3 regions of the Cellulosimicrobium sp. ES-005 genome follow, and region 3 is predicted to be linked to each of the others. Evidence: predicted binding sites of a transcription regulator. Region 3 holds the regulator's gene; each other region holds the start of a gene.
What was found. Region 3 encodes LexA, which represses DNA repair genes until DNA is damaged. Its sites were predicted from a motif close to TCGAACANNTGTTCGA; they were not measured.
Positions count from the first base shown of each region.

Region 1: ruvA (Holliday junction branch migration protein RuvA) is a predicted target of LexA. The motif match lies at 3,115-3,130, and genes of this name have one in related genera.
Region 2: ABRQ22_RS09340 (Rv2578c family radical SAM protein) is a predicted target of LexA. The motif match lies at 4,177-4,192, and genes of this name have one in related genera.

Region 1 is NZ_CP159290.1:2,150,861-2,156,937, reverse strand. Features, by position in the region: gene ABRQ22_RS09455 (NUDIX domain-containing protein) at 1-55, shown strand, start outside; gene ABRQ22_RS09450 (hypothetical protein) at 108-659, opposite strand; gene pdxT (pyridoxal 5'-phosphate synthase glutaminase subunit PdxT) at 861-1,511, shown strand; gene ABRQ22_RS09440 (YebC/PmpR family DNA-binding transcriptional regulator) at 1,518-2,279, shown strand; gene ruvC (crossover junction endodeoxyribonuclease RuvC) at 2,490-3,059, shown strand; gene ruvA (Holliday junction branch migration protein RuvA) at 3,215-3,853, shown strand; gene ruvB (Holliday junction branch migration DNA helicase RuvB) at 3,856-4,932, shown strand; gene yajC (preprotein translocase subunit YajC) at 5,142-5,591, shown strand; gene secD (protein translocase subunit SecD) at 5,670-6,077, shown strand, end outside.
Region 2 is NZ_CP159290.1:2,130,477-2,136,553, reverse strand. Features, by position in the region: gene ABRQ22_RS09360 (M23 family metallopeptidase) at 1-379, shown strand, start outside; gene ABRQ22_RS09355 (energy-coupling factor transporter transmembrane component T) at 449-1,237, opposite strand; gene ABRQ22_RS09350 (ATP-binding cassette domain-containing protein) at 1,234-3,048, opposite strand; gene ABRQ22_RS09345 (ECF transporter S component) at 3,062-3,787, opposite strand; TPP riboswitch at 3,898-4,017, opposite strand; gene ABRQ22_RS09340 (Rv2578c family radical SAM protein) at 4,201-5,862, shown strand; gene ABRQ22_RS09335 (DUF1330 domain-containing protein) at 5,924-6,077, opposite strand, start outside.
Region 3 is NZ_CP159290.1:2,431,243-2,437,319, forward strand. Features, by position in the region: gene ABRQ22_RS10660 (aldo/keto reductase) at 1-788, shown strand, start outside; gene nrdR (transcriptional regulator NrdR) at 858-1,397, opposite strand; gene ABRQ22_RS10670 (LysM peptidoglycan-binding domain-containing protein) at 1,826-2,188, opposite strand; gene lexA (transcriptional repressor LexA) at 2,522-3,256, shown strand; gene ABRQ22_RS10680 (L-lactate dehydrogenase) at 3,415-4,425, opposite strand; gene ABRQ22_RS10685 (ATP-dependent DNA helicase) at 4,472-6,077, opposite strand, start outside.

The DNA of each region.
Region 1 (6,077 bases), 280 kb from region 3:
GCTGCGCGGGTGGGACGGCGTCACGCACCACCTCGGGACAGCTCGCGAGGACTGAGGTCCGGGCCGACGCGGCAGTCCCGCCGCGGCGCGCGAGTGCCTGCCCGGTGCTACGGACGACGGGCGACGACCCGCCACACGATCCCGCCGACGAGGAGCCCCAGACCGAGGACCGCCCCGCCGATCGCGACGAACCACAGCAGGATCGTGCCGCCGACCGTCGCGAAGAACTCGCCGAACCGCCAGCCCTCGGTGACGACGAACGTCGCCCCGGGGGACGCGTCGCCCTGGGCGACGGCCACGGTGCACGTCTGGGCCGACGGCGAGGTCACCTCGGCGACGGTCGTCGCCTCGTGCGAGCCGAAGCCGGAGCTCCCGGAGACGGAGGGGTGCCGCACGTCGAGGTCGCCGTCGGGGCAGGTCACGGTGACGTCGTCGGCGTCGAATCCCTCGGCGCCGATCGGCACGACCGCCCACACGCTGAACGGTCGACCGCCCGAGAGCGCGACGTCCGCCTCGCCCGGGACGTCGCCGGAGGCGAGCGCGGCCGAGCCGGGGGCGCCCGTGCTGTCGACGACGCCCGTCGGCAGCGCCCGCAGGAAGGTCGTGGCGCCCAGGACGCCGGCGACGAGCGCGACCGCCAGCAGGACCGCGCCGACCACGATCAGGACCGTCGCGCCGCGCGTGCTCCGCGGCGGACGGGGCGGGAGACCGGGGTACGGGACCGAAGGACCGGGATACCCGGACGGCGGCTGGGCAGGATACGGCGGTGTCGGTCCGGGGCCGGGCGGAGTGGTCACGACGGCGAGGCTAGCAACCGGTGTGGCGGGGTGCGGGCGGCGACGGACGTATCATTCCCGTTCGTGACGACCACGATCGGAGTCCTGGCGCTGCAGGGCGACGTGCGCGAGCACCGCGCCGCGCTCGAGGCCGCCGGCGCGCGCACGGTCGGCGTGCGGCGCCCCGAGGAGCTCGCCGCGGTCGACGGGCTCGTGCTCCCCGGGGGCGAGTCGACCACCATCGAGAAGCTCCTGCGGATCTTCGAGCTCGACGAGCCGCTGCGCGCACGCATCGCCGAGGGCCTGCCGGTCTACGGCTCGTGCGCCGGCATGATCCTGCTCGCGGACCGCATCCTCGGCGGCACGGCCGACCAGCGGACCATCGGCGGGCTCGACGTGACGGTCCGGCGCAACGCCTTTGGCCGGCAGGTCGACTCGTTCGAGACCGACCTCGCGTTCGCCGGCATCGCCCCCCAGGACGGCGGTCGCGCCGGGGCCGAGGGGGCGGGCACCGTGCACGCGGTGTTCATCCGCGCGCCGTGGGTCGAGGAGGTCGGCCCGGGCGTCGACGTGCTCGCGCGCATCCCCGATCACGAGGCGCCCGGCATCCCCGCGGCCGCCGCCGGTAGGATCGTCGCAGTCCAGCAGGGATCGCTGCTCGCCACCTCGTTCCACCCGGAGATCTCCGGGGACGCGCGCGTGCACGAGCTGTTCGTCAGAATCGCGAAGGGGTAGGAACGCATGTCAGGGCACTCCAAGTGGGCCACGACCAAGCACAAGAAGGCGGCCATCGACGCCAAGCGCGGCAAGCTCTTCGCGAAGCTCATCAAGAACATCGAGGTCGCGGCGCGCACCGGCGGCGGTGACCCCGCGGGCAACCCGACGCTGTTCGACGCCATCCAGAAGGCGAAGAAGTCGTCGGTCCCCAACGACAACATCGACCGCGCCGTCAAGCGCGGGTCCGGCACGGGCGCCGACGCCGTCGACTACCAGACGATCATGTACGAGGGCTACGGCCCCAACGGCATCGCCGTCCTGGTCGAGTGCCTCACCGACAACAAGAACCGGGCGGCCTCCGAGGTCCGCCTCGCGTTCAGCCGCAACGGCGGCAACCTCGCCGACCCGGGCTCCGTGTCCTACCTCTTCTCGCGCAAGGGCCTCGTCGTCGTGCCGAAGGCGGACGGCGTGACCGAGGACGACGTCATGCTCGCCGCGCTCGAGGCGGGCGCCGAGGAGGTCACCGACTCCGGCGAGGTCATCGAGGTCCTGTGCGAGGCGAGCGACCTCGTCGCCGTGCGCACGGCGATCCAGGAGGCGGGGCTCGAGTACGACTCCGCCGACTCGATCTGGCACCCGTCCATGGAGGTCGAGGTCGACGCCGACGGCGCGCGCAAGATCCTGCGCCTCATCGACGCGCTCGAGGACAGCGACGACGTGCAGAACGTCTACGCGAACTTCGACGCGTCGGACGAGGTCATGGCGGAGCTCGAGAACGACGACTGACCGCTGGGTTCGCCCGAGGTGAGGTCTGGTCGCCCTGGGTGCGGGGTGGGTGGGACGCGCGCGGTCTACCATCCGCCGCTCGTCCCTCGCGGCTCCCGCCAGGCCCGCCACGACCGCGCGCGTCCCACCCACCCCGCCGGTGTCGGCTCACCTCGGTGCGTGCCCGCGAGGCGCCGAGGTTCCGTCGTCGGCTCGTGGGAGGCTAGCGGGGTGCGCGTTCTCGGTGTGGATCCTGGGCTGACCCGGTGCGGCGTCGGGGTGGTGGACTCCGCGCGGGGGCGGCGGGCCGAGCTCGTGGCCGTCGGCGTGATCCGGACGGACCCGGACCTCAGCGTGGACCTGCGGCTGCTGCGGATCGCGGAGCGGCTCGACGCGTGGTTCGACGAGCACGTTCCGGACGTCGTCGCGGTCGAGCGCGTGTTCGCCCAGCACAACGTCGGGACCGTGATGGGCACGGCCCAGGCCGCGGGTCTCGCGATGGTCGGCGCGGCAAAGCGGGGCGTCCCCGTCGCGCTGCACACGCCGTCCGAGGTCAAGGCTGCGGTCACGGGGAGCGGGCGCGCGGGCAAGGAGCAGGTCCAGCGCATGGTCGCGAGCATCCTGGGGCTCGCGGAGCCGCCGAGGCCCGCGGACGCCGCCGACGCGCTCGCGCTCGCGATCTGCCACCTGTGGCGACCCTCGGGCGCGCTCCAGGGCGGCGAGCGGCACGAGCTGACGCCGGCGCAGCGTGCCTGGGCCGCGGCCGAGCACGCGGCGAAGGCCCGGCGGGCACCGCGCTGACGGCGCCCGTGTCGGTCGGCCGGGGCGTGGGCGCACCTTGCTAGAGTGACCGCGGTCGTACGGGTGTTCGACACACCTTCTCGGCGCCGTCCGCGGTCGTCGCGCCGGCGGACCATCGGACCAGGTCGGCGGAGCCGACCGGGAGAGGAGCCTGGGTGATCGCGTCGCTGAGCGGAGTCGTGGCGAGCGTCCAGCTCGACCGCGCCGTGCTCGAGGTCGGGGGAGTGGGCTACCTCGTGCACGCCACGCCGGCGACCCTCGCGGGCCTGCGCGTGGGCGAGGACGCTCGGCTCGCGACGAGCCTCGTGGTCCGCGAGGACTCCTTCACCCTCTACGGGTTCGCCGACGACGACGAGCGGACCGTCTTCGAGACCGTCCAGACCGTCAGCGGCGTCGGGCCGCGGCTCGCGCTCGCGATGCTCGCGGTGCACACGCCCGACGCCCTGCGACGCGCCGTGGGAGGTGGCGACATCGCCGCCCTGGTGCGTGTCCCCGGCATCGGCACCAAGGGCGCGCAGCGGATCGCGCTCGAGCTGGGCGACAAGCTCGGGCCGCCCACCGGGGCCGACGCCCCCGGGGCGGGCGCGCCGGCCACCGGGACCGGCCCGCGCCCGGTCGACGACCGTCGGGACCAGGTGGTCGAGGCGCTCGTCGGGCTCGGCTGGAACCTCAAGGCCGCGGACGACGCCGTCTCCACCGTCCTCGCCGAGGCCGGTGTCGACGTCGTCGAGGCGCCCGACGTGGCCGGCGCGCTGCGTGCCGCGCTGCGCGTCCTCGGCGGACCGAGGGGCTGACCGTGGCGAACTTCGACCAGGTGGGCGTGGACGGCTTCGGCGGGGACGGCACGTTCTCGTCCGAGCGGATCGTCGCGGCGGGAGCGGACGACCTCGAGCGCGCCGCCGAGGCGGCGCTGCGCCCCCGCAGGCTCGAGGAGTTCGTCGGGCAGGCCGTCGTGCGCGACCAGCTCTCGCTCGTGCTCCAGGCCGCGCTCGCCCGCGGGAGCTCGCCGGACCACGTGCTGCTGTCCGGGCCACCCGGGCTCGGGAAGACGACGCTCGCCATGATCATCGCGGCGGAGCTCGGGACGTCGCTGCGCGTCACGTCCGGGCCGGCGATCCAGCACGCCGGGGACCTCGCGGCCGTCCTGTCCTCGCTCGAGGAGGGCGAGGTGCTCTTCATCGACGAGATCCACCGCCTCGCGCGGCCCGCGGAGGAGCTCCTCTACATGGCGATGGAGGACTTCCGGGTCGACGTCGTCGTGGGCAAGGGCGCGGGCGCGAGCGCGATCCCGCTCTCGCTGCCGCCCTTCACCGCCGTCGGTGCCACGACGCGCGCGGGCCTGCTGCCGGCGCCGCTGCGCGACCGGTTCGGGTTCACCGGGCACCTCGACTTCTACTCGAGCGAGGAGCTCGAGCGCGTGCTCTCCCGGTCCGCCGGGCTGCTCGGCGTCGTGCTCGACCCGGACGCCGCGCGCGAGATCGCCGGTCGCTCGCGGGGCACGCCCCGCATCGCCAACCGCCTGCTGCGGCGCGTGCGCGACTGGGCGCAGGTCCGCGGCGACGGGAGCATGGACCTCGCGGCCGCGCGCGCAGCGCTCGAGGTCTACGAGGTGGACCCCATCGGCCTGGACCGCCTCGACCGGGCGGTCCTGACGGCCCTGTGCACGCGCTTCAACGGCGGCCCGGTCGGGCTGACGACGCTCGCCGTGACGGTCGGCGAGGAGGCGGAGACGGTCGAGACGGTCGCCGAGCCGTACCTGGTGCGCGAAGGTCTGATCGGACGGACTCCCCGGGGCCGGGTCGCGACGCCCGCCGCCTGGGCGCACCTGGGGCTCACGCCGCCGCGCGAGGGCGGCACCCTGTTCGACGCCTGACGGCGGTCCCGTCGGGAGCCCGGAGGCGAGCCCGTCCGCGCGTCCGGCGCGCGTCCCGTGACGACGGTCACAGGTGCGCCGAACGTGGTCCTAGAATGGGTGGGGCCCGAGCGGGCGGAACTCCCCGGCGGGACGGCTCGTTGGTGAACCGTGCGCGCACGCCTAGACTGCGCGCAGATCCCGCACAGAACAGGACACGAGACTCCGTCATGGATATCAGCTTCATCCTCATCCTCGCCCTCGCGGCGGGCGCGATGTTCCTCATGACCAGCCGCACCCGCAAGCAGCAGCGCGAGGCCCAGAACTTCCGGGCGAACCTCGCCCCCGGGCAGGAGGTGATGACGGGTTCCGGCATGTTCGGCACGATCGTCGACGTCGACGAGGACGCCGACGTCATCACGATCGAGTCGACGCCGGGCAACCAGTCCCGGTGGCTCCGGGCCGCCATCGCGAAGCTCGTCGACCCGCCGGTCGAGCCCGAGGAGGAGGAGTCGGCGTCCGACGAGGCGACCGACGGCGACGCGCTCTACGGCAGCGCGCCGTCCGGGTCCAAGGAGGACGTCGACGACCTCGTCGTCCCCGACGACCTGTCCGGCCTGACCGGCGGGCCCACGGACAAGGACCGTGACCGTCGCGACGAAGGCACCGAGAGCAAGTGACCGTGCGCCGGTCGCCCCGAGCGACCGGCGCCTGACCTGGTCGGCCTCCCGGCCGACCGCACGAGAAGAGACAGACAGTTGGCCAACTCCAGCACGCGCCGTTCCCGGCCCGTCCGGACGATCGTCCTGTTCCTGCTCCTGAGCGTCGTCCTATTCGGCGTGCTCTTCGCAGGGACCAAGACGGACGGCCGCTCGGCGGACAACCCGGGAGGCGCCTCCTTCGCCCCTGCGCTCGCGCTCGACCTCGAGGGCGGGACGCAGATCGTCCTGCAGCCCGTGACGGAGGACGCGTCCGCAGTCACCCCCGAGACGATCAACCAGGCGATCAACGTCATCCGCCAGCGCATCGACGCGCAGGGCGTCTCCGAGACGGAGATCACGAGCCAGGGGCGCGACAAGATCGTCGTCGGCATCCCGGGCCAGCCGTCCCAGGAGACGATCGACCTCGTCAGCGCCTCGGCGCAGATGCGGTTCCGGCCGGTCCTC
Region 2 (6,077 bases), 300 kb from region 3:
GCCGCTCGCGCTGCTCGGGTACGCGCTCACGCAGGCGTCCCGGGCGCGTGCCGGCGGCGCGGCGCTCGCGGGCAACCACGTGGTGCTCGCGCTCGACGTCCCGGGCGTGTTCGTGGTCCTGGCCCACCTGCGTCGCGGGTCGGTCGAGGTGCGCCCCGGGCAGCGGGTGGGGCCGGGCGACGTGGTGGGTCGGTGCGGGAACTCGGGGAACTCGACGCAGCCGCACGTGCACGTGCAGGCCATGGACGGGCCCGACGCGCACGTCGCGCGCGGCGTGCCGCTCGCGTTCCGCTCCTATCGCGAGCACGGGCGTGACGGCGGCGTCCGTGCGGTCGCGCTCGGGGTCCCGGGCGAGGGGACGGTCGTCGAGCCCGCGTGAGGCTGCTCGCCCGTTGGCCGGTCGATCGGTCGGCCGGGTTCGCCCGGGAGCGTCGGCGGCGGTGTCGCCTCAGGCAGTGAGCGCGCCGATCCCGGTCACCCACCCCCCGAGGACGCCCGCCGCGACCACCGCGCCGGCGACGGCCAGGACGGCGCCTGCCGCGACGACGTCGGGCACGCCGAGCGGGACGGGCCGTGAGGACGTCCGGGGTCCGGAACCCAGCCCGCGCGACTCGAGCGCGACCGTGAGCCGCTCGGACCGGCGCACCGCGCCGACGAGGAGCGCGAAGGCGGCCGCACCGAGCGACCGCGGCGACCGAGGGAGCGTGCCCCGGCGCCGCCGGGGGTCGCGGACCGCCTGGGCGCAGCGGATCGTGTGCCACGCGTCGGGGAGCTCGACGAGGAGCCGGTGCGCGGCGAGCACCGCGAACGTCCAGGTCGCGGGCAGGCGCGCGTGCTGGTGCAGGCTCGTCATGAGGCGGACGGGGTCGGTCGTGAGGACGAGCGCGAGGGACAGCGCGCCGACGAGCAGGGTGCGCAGCGCGAGCGCCGCGCCGATCGTCAGCCCGTCCGCGCCGACGGTGAGCGGACCCAGCGGGACGGCGTCGCCCCCGGGCCGGGTGGCGACGTTGACGACCAGGAGGCTCGTCGCGAACACCGCGAACGGGACGTGGGCGAGCGCGAGGGTCCGCACGGGGACGCGTCCGAGCGTCAGCAGCGCGGTGACGGTGAGCACCCAGCCGATCGTCGGGGTCACCGGGTCGGTGACGAGGAGTGCGGCCGTCGAGACGACGAGCACCGTCGCGAGCTTGACCGTCGGGTTCCAGCGTTCGAGCGCGGTCGGGCGGGGGCCGGTCACGGGGCGACCTCCGCGGCGACCGCGGCCGTGGGCGCGAGTCTCGCCGTCCCGGGATCGGCGCCCGGCACGACGTCGTGCCGGGCGTCGAACGCCGCGTCGAGCGCGCGGACGAGCGCCCCCGGGTCGACGCCGCGACCGCGGCCTACGCGCGCCCACCAGTCGAGCAGCGGGGGTCGGCGCAGGCCCGCCAGCGCGCACAGCGCGTCGTCGGCGAGGACCGCCGACGGCTCCGCGACCGTGGCGAGCGTGCCGTCCACGACCACGGCGACCTGGTCGGCGAGCGCCGCGACGAGCGAGAGGTCGTGCGAGACGACGACCACGGCGCCGCCCGCGTCGGCGCGCCCCCGCAGCACGTGGGCGACCGTGGCGGCCTGGGCCCGGTCCAGCCCGAACGTGGGCTCGTCGGCGAGGAGGACCGGCGGGTCCAGGACGGTCGCGGTCGCCAGGGACAGGCGCCGCTGCTCGCCGCCCGAGAGCCGGTACGGGTTCGCGTCGGCGAGGTGCGCGAGCCCGAACGCGGCGAGGGTCCGGGCCACGCGCGCCTTGACGTCGTCGACGCGGGCGAGCCGGGCCGACCAGGCGACCTCCTCGCGCACCGTGCGGGCGACGAGCTGGTGCTCGGGGTCCTGGAACACCATCGCGACGGGCTCGCCCGTCGCGGTCGCCACCTCGCCCGTGGTGCGCTCGAGCCCGGCCAGGCCGCGCAGGAGCGTTGACTTGCCGCCCCCGTTGGGACCGACGACGGCGAGCACCTCGCCCGCGCGGACGTCCAGGTCCACACCGCGCACGACGGCCGGGTCGTCGCTCCGGGACCGCCCGGCGCGGAGTCCGCTGCGGCGGACGGAGAGACCGCGCGCCCGGAGCGCGACCGGTCGCGCCGTGCCGGACGGGGGCCGGTCCGTGGTCGTCGAGCGCGACGGCGAGGACCGCACGAGGTCGACCAGCCAGTCGTCCGTCTCGGGGGAGCCGAGCGCCCCGGGCGCGCCCGCCTGCTCGAGGCGGACGGCGAGGGGTAGCCAGCACCCCAGCCCGGAGAGGTCGTGCGCGTGCTCGCGCAGGACGCGGTCGGTGGGGCCGTGCGCGACGACCCTGCCGTCGCGCCCGAGGACCAGGGTCGCGTCCGGCAGCGCGCCCAGGTCGTCCAGGCGGTGCTCGACGAGCACGACCGAGCGGTGCCGCGGCGCGGCGTCGTCGCCGCCGTCGGGTCCGGGGCGGCGCGCGAGGCCGGCGACGAGGGCCCCGACGTCGTGGGCGGCGGCGGGGTCCAGCAGCGCGGTGGGCTCGTCGAGGACGAGGAGCTCCGGCTCGGCGACGAGCGCCGCGGCGACCGCGACGCGCTGCGCCTCGCCGCCCGACAGCGCGTGGGTCGCGCGGTCGTGCAGGTGCGCGGCGCCGACGGCGGCGAGCGCCGCGGTCGCGCGGGCGTCCGTGGTGCGGGGGTCGGCGCCACGGTTCTCGAGCGCGAACCGCAGCTCCTCGTCCACGCGCGCCAGGCAGAGCTGGTCGCCGGGCCGCTGCTGGACGAGGCCCACGCGGGCGGCGAGCACGGGCGGTGGCACCTCGCGCGGGTCGGCGCCGGTCACGCGGAGGCCGCCCAGGACGACGCCCGGGAGGGTGTGCGGGACGACACCGACCAGCGCGCGCAGGAGGGTCGACTTCCCGCACCCGGACGGGCCGAGGACCAGCAGGCTCGTCCCGGCCGGGACGGTGACGTCGACGCCGTCGAGCACCCGGGTGCCATGGTGCCCGAGGTGCACGGTCACGTCGGCGGCGGTGACAGCGTCGCGCGCGTGCGCGGTCACGTCAGCCACGTGCGCGGTCGCCTCACCCACGGCGGGCCGCGCCGATCGCGAACGCGTCGAGGGTGCCCGTGCGGGCGAGCGCGTCGCCGAGGAGGCGGGCCGCGAGGCCGCACAGCACGACGCACGACACGACCTGGATCCCGAGCCGGAGCATCGCGTAGTCCTGACCGATCCAGCCGAAGCGCACGGCGTTGAAGGCGAACGTGACGAGGGCCGCGCTCACGCCCGACGCGACGAAGACCCACCATCCGAACCGGCGGTAGCGCGTGAGCGCGAACGGCAGCTCGGCGCCGACGCCCTGGACCAGGCCCACGACGAGCAGCAGCGGCCCCGCGGGGGACGCGAGGAAGACGACCTCGACGAGCGCGGCGAGGGTCTCGGCAAGGATGCCGACCCCCGGCTTGCGCACGATGTACGTGGCGAGCGGGCCGACGACGATCCACGCGCCCGCGAGGACGTTCGCGGCGAGGTCCGCGAGGGGGCCCATCGCGAGCTGGAGCGGGGCCCAGAGCTGGACGAACGCCCAGTACACGAACCCGAAGACGACGCCGAGGACGGCGACGAGCACCGTCTCGTGGAGCGTCAGCCCGCGGCGCCGTGCGGGGCGCCCGGTCGGGCGGACCGCGAGACCGGGCACCCCGCCGGCCGACAGGTCGGCCGGCACGCCGGCCGATCCGGTGGGCGGCTGGTCGGTGGGTGCGGCGGCGGTCGGGGTCGCCTGCTGCGGGGTGGTGCGGGGCTCGGCCATGCGGGTTCCCTCCGTCGGGCCCCCGGGGCGAGGGGTGCACGACGGCGCGCCACCGCCGGGCCCGGCGCGCCCGGCCGCGTGCGGGGCGCACGGGCACGAGCGCGCAGGGGACGGTGACGTCGGCCCTGCTCCCTTCGCTGGTACGAACCAGATCAGGTTCCACGGGTCTGCAGGTGGGACGGGTGTCCGGCCTGCACTCTCAGCGCTCGTGCGCTCCCCGGGGGCGTTCGGCCCGACCCTAGGCCCTCGGGGCCACGCGGACAATCCCGGCGTCTCAGCCCGCGGGACGGGCCCTGGGCCGCCCGTGCACCGGCCCTGCGCAGGGTGCGGGTCGCCGCTGACGCGGAGCAGGCGTCCCCCGGGGAGGACCGCGGGGCTTGACCTGGAGATCGAACACCTGTTCGAATGTGCGGGTGAGGTGGGACGGACAAGCGCTCGGCGCGGACGACGGCGCTCTCCCGGGGCTGGAGCGGGCGGGCCTCGTGCGCAGCGTGCGCACGCCCGACTTCGCGGGCATCACGTTCCACGAGGTGACGGCCAAGAGCGCGCTGTCGAAGGTCCCGGCGATGTCGCGCATGCCGTTCCGCTGGACGGTCAACCCGTACCGCGGGTGCAGCCACGCCTGCTCCTACTGCCTCGCGCCGTCCACCCCGGTGCTGCTCGCCGACGGCACGCAGCGACCGATCGGCGAGCTGCGGGTCGGCGACGAGATCGTGGGGACCGCGCCGCACGGCGCCTACCGGCGCTACGTGCGCACGCGCGTGCTCGACCGCTGGACCACCCGCAAGCGCGCGTACCGCGTGACCCTCGCGGACGGCACGCGCCTCGTCGCGAGCGGTGACCACCGGTTCCTCACCGAACGGGGCTGGCGCCATGTCGTCGGCGGGGCCGGGCGCCGCGCCCACCTGGCGCTGGGCGACGTCCTCGTCGGCCCGGGGGCGGCCGCGCTCGCGGGCGGCCGGGTCGCGCTCGAGGGCCGGGACGTCACGGGCGACGAGGCGCTGCGCGTCGACTCGCTCGAGGCGCTCGACGGGCCGGGGGAGGAGACCGAGCTCGTCGACATCACCACCGGGACGCGGGACTTCGTCGCCGCCGGGGTCGTGAGCCACAACTGCTTCGCCCGGCCCACCCACCAGTACCTCGACCTCGACGCGGGCGACGACTTCGACCGCGAGGTCGTGGTCAAGGTGAACGTCGACGAGGTGCTGCGCGCCGAGCTCGCCCGCGCGTCGTGGGGCCGCGAGCCCGTCGCGCTCGGCACGAACACGGACCCCTACCAGCGGGCCGAGGGGCGCTACCGCCTCATGCCGGGCATCATCGACGCGCTCGCGGGCTCCGGCACGCCCCTGTCGGTCCTCACCAAGGGCACGCTCCTGCGCCGCGACCTGCCGCTCCTCGCCGACGCCGCCTCGCGCGTCGAGGTCGGGATCGGCGTCTCGCTCGCGCTGCTGGACCCGACGCTCCAGGCGAGCGTCGAGCCGGGCACGCCCTCACCGCGCGCCCGCCTCGACCTGATCCGCGCCGTCCGCGAGGCGGGCCTGCCGTGCGGCGTCATGGTCGCGCCCGTGCTGCCGTGGCTCACCGACTCCACGCGCGCGCTGACAGACCTGCTCGACGCCGTGAAGGACGCCGGGGCCACGGGGGTCACCGTGCTGCCGCTGCACCTCAAGCCCGGGACGCGCGAGTGGTACCTCGGTTGGCTCGCGCGGGAGCACCCGCAGCTCGTCCCCGGCTACGAGCGGGTCTACGCCCGTGGCGCGTACGCCTCGAAGGCGTACCGCTCGTGGCTGTGGGACCGCGTGCGCCCGATGCTCGAGGCGCGCGGCTTCTCGGTGTCCGGCCACCGCGGTCCCGCGGGCGTCGAGGGGCGGTACCGCCGGGGCGAGCTCGGCGGTCTCGGGGACGGTCACCGCGACCCGGGGCCGCCGACGGACGGCGCCTACCCGAGGGGGAGCCTCGCCGGGTCGCCTCAGGAATCGGACGGGCGCGGCCACGGCGGCGCGCTCGCGGGCATGCCGGTCGACGGCGGGGGTCTGGACGTCGTCGGCGGGGGAGTGGAGCAGGTCCTGTTCTGACCTGGTGGCACCGTCCGGGCGACACCGCGACCGCGACGCCGGCGCGCGTCCGGCGGCTGGATCAGGAGGGCTGGTCGCGGTGCGGGACGGCACCGACACGGACGATGTCCGTCCGTGCCACAGCCCGGTCCCTGAGGTCGGCCAGCGCCACCCGGGCGGGGTCGGCCAGGTACGCGGCGAGCGCGTCGTCATCGGGCAGCTCGATGACCTGCACC
Region 3 (6,077 bases):
ACGAGCTCGTCGTGACGACCAAGGCCGGCTACCGCATGGGGCCCGGCCCCTACGGCGAGGGCGGCTCGCGCAAGTACCTGCTCTCCTCGCTCGACGCCTCGCTGCGTCGCCTCGGGCTCGACCACGTCGACATCTTCTACTCCCACCGCTTCGACCCGACGACGCCGCTCGAGGAGACGGTCGGTGCGCTCGCCACCGCGGTCCGTTCGGGTCGCGCGCGGTACGCGGGCATCTCGTCCTACTCGGCGCGTCGCACCCGGGAGGCGCTGCGGGTCGCGGAGCAGGTGGGCGTCGACCTCGTCGTGACGCAGGTATCGTACTCGATGCTCAACCGGTGGGTCGAGGAGCCCGACCCGCACGACCCCGCGGGCGCGTCCGTGCTCGACGTCGCGGGCGCCGCGGGGCTCGGCGTCGTCGCCTTCTCGCCGCTCGCCCAGGGGATGCTCACCGACCGGTACCTGCGCGGGGTTCCGGACGACTCGCGCGCGGCGCGCGGGGGGCCGCTCCGACCGGCGTTCCTCTCGGAGGCGAACCTCGACCACGTCCGCCGGCTCGACGACCTCGCCCGCGCCCACGGGCGCAGCCTCGCCACGACGGCGATCCTCTGGGCGATGCGGGACGAGCGCGTCACGTCCGTGCTGCTCGGCGCGAGCTCGACGCGGCAGCTCGACGAGAACCTCGCCGCGCTCGACGCGCCGGCGCTCTCCGCCGAGGAGCTCGCTGCCGTCGACGCGCTGCCCGCGGACACCGGCATCAACATCTGGGCGTCGCGGTCCAGCGACCTGTAGGCCCGCCGGACGCGCGCCGACGACGCGGGACCCCTGCCGGGGCCGCGACGTGCCCTCGCGCGTGCGGCCTCAGGCGTGCGGTGCGACCTCCCCGCGAACGTCCGCCCCCGGAGCGGTGCCGCTCGAGCCCTCCTCGGCCCGGGCCGCGGCCGTCTCGCGCTCCTCGCGCTCGACGCGCAGCGACGTGATCGCGCTCTCGAAGTCCTCGAGCGAGTCGAACGCCTGGTAGACGCTCGCGAAGCGCAGGTAGGCGACCTCGTCGAGCTCGCGCAGCGGCCCGAGGATCGCGAGCCCGATCTCGTACGCGTCGAGCTCGGCGCTGCCGCTCGCCCGGATGGTCTCCTCGACGCGCTGCGCGAGCACCGCGAGGTCGTCCTCGTTGACGGGTCGCCCCTGGCAGGCCTTGCGCACGCCGTTGACGATCTTCTCGCGCGAGAAGGGCTCCGTGACGCCGGAGCGCTTGACCACGGACAGGCTCGCGGTCTCGATCGTCGTGAAGCGGCGGTTGCACTCGGGGCACTGGCGGCGCCGACGGATCGACGCGCCGTCGTCCGAGGTGCGCGAGTCGACGACGCGGGAGTCCGCGTGGCGGCAGAACGGGCAGTGCATGGCGGGCTCCTCCGCGGGGTTCGCGCCGACAGGTCGGCGCGACGAACGTATGCCGTCGCGGCGGGACCGTGCAACACGCCTCCGACGCCGGCCGCTCGCGCCCGCCGCGTCGTCGGCGCGCAGACGGCCGCACCGGTGCTCGTGGACGGCAGAACGGGGGCGGTCGTGGTCGACCGCCCCCGTCGGGACGCCCCCGTCCCCATCTCGCGCGTGACTCGCCTCACGCGCGGCGACGTGCACAGGAGTCGCGGTGGACCGCGCGCTCCTCACCTCGTCCGCCCAGCCCCCCAGCCGGCGTTGTGAGGTGACACTAACTTAGGGCGACCTAAATGATGCCGCAACCCCTGCGCACCGCACGGGGCCCGGTTTCGCCCGTGTCCTGCGTCACAGCGCGCTCTCGCGTCCGCACCGAGGGCGCCCAGCCGGCCTCAGGCGGACGCCGGGAGGAGGATCTTCTGGCCGGCCTGGAGGCCCGAGGACGAGAGCCCGTTGAGCTCGGCGAGCCCGCTCACGACGTCGCGCAGGTCCTCTCCCGGCGCCGCCACCCCCTGCGCGAGCTCCCACAGCGTCTCCCCCGAGCTCACGACGTGCACCCGGACCTCCACGGGCTCGCCCGGGCCGCTCGCGACGGCGACGCCCACCCGCGCGGCCAGCAGCAGGACCACGGCGGCCAGGAGCACGAGGACCACGCGGCCCCGGCGCGTGAGCCGCAGCGGCCGCTCCTCCGCACGCCCCGTCGCCCCGCCCGCAGGGCCGAGAGGCCCGACCGTCGAGATCGCCATCGCATCCATGCCTGCTCCGTCCCGGCCCGCGGGCCCGATCGCCTTCCCCGGTCGATCGGACGCCGCGAGCCCTTCGCCTCCGCGCCGACCAGGTCGGTCGAACACGTGTACGTAGAACACCTGTACGAAGGTCTATCACGAACGACCGACAGAGTCGAGACATGCTCGAACAGGTGTTTGATTCGTGTCGCAACCTCCCCTAGCCTGGGGTCAGGTCGGTTCGCCGGACATGTCCGCTCGGACCCGGAGGGGCGACCGAGGTCCCGGAGCGCACGCCCCGGGGAGGGGAGGCCGCACGCCCGGGAGGCGTCGGCGGCCGCGACGGACGAAGGCGGAGCGACCATGGCGGGACGAGGCACGGACAGGGCACGGGGGCTCGCCGAGGTGCGGGAGCTCCCGGACGGGTCGGCGGGGGGTGACGGGCTCACGCCGCGCCAGCGCCTCGTGCTCGAGACCATCCGCGCGTGCGTCGAGCAGCGCGGCTACCCGCCGAGCATGCGGGAGATCGGCGAGGCCGTGGGCCTGACGAGCCCGTCGTCGGTGAAGCACCAGCTCACGACTCTCGAGCGCAAGGGCTTCCTGCGTCGCGACCCGAACCGCCCCCGCGCGATCGAGGTCGTCCAGCCGGACGACGCGCGCCGCGCCACCCCGCTCACGGCAGCGGGCTCCGCGCCCGAGCCCGCGTACGACGAGGCGCACCCGGCTCCGTCCTACGTCCCGGTCGTCGGCCGCATCGCCGCCGGCGGCCCGATCCTCGCAGAGCAGGTCGTCGAGGACGTCTTCCCGCTGCCTCGCCAGCTCGTCGGCGAGGGCGAGCTCTTCCTCCTGCGGGTGCAGGGCGACTCGATGGTCGACGCCGCGATCTGCGACGGCGACTGGGTCGTCGTCCGCCGCCAGCCCGTCGCGGAGAACGGCGAGATCGTCGCGGCGATGATCGACGGCGAGGCCACGGTGAAGTCCCTGCGCCGCGCGGACGGTCGCGTCTGGCTCATGCCGCACAACGCCGCGTACGACCCGATCCCTGGCGACGACGCCCAGGTCCTCGGCCGCGTCGTCTCCGTGCTGCGCAGCCTCTGAGCCGCACGGACCGTCCGTCGCCGCACCCTCCCGAGCGGTCCCTCGCGGGGCGGACGAGGCGGGCGCCGGCACGTCGCGGTCGGAAGCGCCGAGAGCCGGGTGGTCGTCGACCACCCGGCTCTCACACGCCGTTCCGGACCCGCCGGCGAACCGGTCGGTCAGAGACCGAAGCGCCGGGCGACGGCGTGCAGCGACTCGGCGGACGAGCGCAGCCCGGCGAGCTCCGCGTCGGACAGCGGGACCTCGACCCGCTCGGTGGCGCCACGCCGGTCGACGAGCGTCGGCAGCGAGAGGCACACGTCGTCGAGCCCGTACGCGCCGTCGAGCAGCGTCGAGACGGGCAGGATGCGGTGCTCGTCGTCGAGCACGGCCTCGATGATGCGCGTACCCGCGAGCCCCACGGCGTAGTTCGTCGCCCCCTTGCCCGCGATGATCCGGTAGGCCGACTGCACGACCTCGCGCGCGATGTCGTCGCGCACGTCCGCCGTGAGCGGACCGCGGCCGCCCAGGCCCGGCCACTCGAGGAGCGGGACGCCGCCGATGGTCGCCGAGCTCCACAGCGGGATCTCGCTGTCGCCGTGCTCGCCGGCGATGTACGCGTGGACGTTCTGCACCGCGACGCCGCAGTGCTGGGCCACGAGGAAGCGCAGCCGCGAGGAGTCGAGGACGGTCCCGCTGCCGAAGAGCTGCGAGGGCGGCAGCCCGGAGAACTTGAGCGCCGCGTAGGTGACGATGTCGACGGGGTTGGTCACCATGACGTAGACCGCGTCCGGGGCGACCTCCACGAGACCCGGCAGGATCGTCCGCATGAGGCCGATCGTGCCCTCGGCGAGGTCGAGCCGCGTCTGGCCCGGCTTCTGCTTCGCCCCGGCCGTCACGACGACCACGTCGGCCCCCGCGCACACCGCGACGTCGTCCGACCCCTCGACCCGGGCCATCGGCATGAACTGGATGCCGTGCTGGAGGTCCGCCACCTCCGCGTCGACCTTCGCCCGGTTCACGTCCAGGAGCGCCACGGTGCGCGCGGCCCCGCGCATGAGGGCCGCGTACGCCAGGGTCGACCCGACCGCACCCGCGCCGACGATCGCCAGCTTGGTCGTCCGCGCTCCCCCTCCCGGCCCACCCGTGCTCGCGTCGCCCGTGCCCTGCGGGGACGTGCTCGTCGTCATGTCGCCTCCGTGAAGTCGCTGGAATCGTGAAGACCGCGGAAAGGACTCAGCCTAGGGCGGCGAGGCGCCGGAGCGCACCGGTGGCGACGTCGCGGTCGGTCGTCTGCCAGAACCCCGGCATGGACCGCGTGAGGAACGTGCCGTAGCGCGCGGTCACGAGACGCGGGTCGAGGACCGCGACCACGCCTCGGTCCGTGGTGGACCGGACGAGCCGGCCGGCGCCCTGCGCGAGCAGGAGGGCGGCGTGCGTCGCGGAGACCTGCATGAAGCCGTTGCCGCCCGCCGCCTCGACCGCCCGCGCCCGGGCCGACTTCACCGGGTCGTCCGGACGCGGGAACGGGATCCGGTCGATGAGCACGAGCTGGCACGACGGCCCGGGCACGTCGACGCCCTGCCAGAGCGACAGCGTGCCGAACAGGCAGGTGGCCGGGTCGTCGGCGAACTCGCGCACGAGCGTCGGGAGCTGGTCGTCGCCCTGGCACAGGATCGGCACGTCGAGCCGCTCGCGCATCGCCTCCGCCGCGGCGACCGCCGCACGGCGCGACGAGAACAGGCCGAGCGTGCGCCCGCCGGCGGCCTCGACGAGGGCCGCGATCTCGTCGAGCTGGTGCTCCGTGGAGGCCTCACGGCCCGGCGTCGGGAGGGCCTTGGCGACGTAGAGGATGCCCTGCCGCGCGTAGTCGAACGGGCTGCCGACGTCGAGGCCGCGCCACCGTGGTCCGTCGGCGTCGCCGCCCTCGCCACCGCCCCCGAGCCCGAAGGTGCGCGCGACGGCGTCGAAGCTGCCGCCGAGCGCGAGCGTCGCGGACGTGAACACCCCGGTCCGCTCGGCGAGCAGGTGCGTACGGATGAGGCCCGCGACGCCCAGGGGGGCGGCGTGCAGGCGGCTCGCGCCCTCCCCGAACCGGTCGGCCGACCAGCCGCCCTCGCCGGGGCGCGAGCACCAGAGCACGTCGTGCCCGGTCGGGTCCGCGGCCATGCGCTCGGCGACCTCAAAGAGCTGCAGCATCGTCGACTGCGCCATCTTCAGCCCGGAGTCGGGCTGGGCCGGCTTGGTCACCCCGGTCTCGGGCTTGAGCGTCGAGAGGATCTCCCGCGCGGCGTCGCGCACCGCGGCGACCGCCGAGCGCGCGCCGTCGGGCAGGCCGTCGGGGAACCGCTCGGCGGGCAGCGACCCGACGACCGTCCCGAACGCCGCCGACGCCGCGTCGAGCGCGTCCGTGGTCACGCCGCCGTGCCGCCGCGCGAGGCGTGCCGCGCTCTCGATCGCCGGTACCGACAGGTCGACCGTCGCGGCCGCCGTCACGCGGTCGGCGAGCTCGTGCGCCTCGTCGACGACGAGCACGTCGTGCTCGGGCAGCACCCCGGGCGACCCCATCGCGGCGATGCCGAGCATCGCGTGGTTGGTCACGACGACGTCGGCCTCGCGGGCCGTCGCGCGCGCCTTCTCGGGGAAGCACTCCGCGAGCAGAGGGCACCGCTGGCCCAGGCACTCGAGGGCGGTGACCGAGACCTGCCGCCACGCCTTGTCGCTCACGCCGGGCACGAGGTCGTCCCGGTCCCCGGTCGACGTCTCCTCGGCCCACGCGCGCAGGCGCACGACCTGCTCGCCGAGCGCCGCGGCGCTGGTCCCGCCGCGCGCGGCGGGGTGG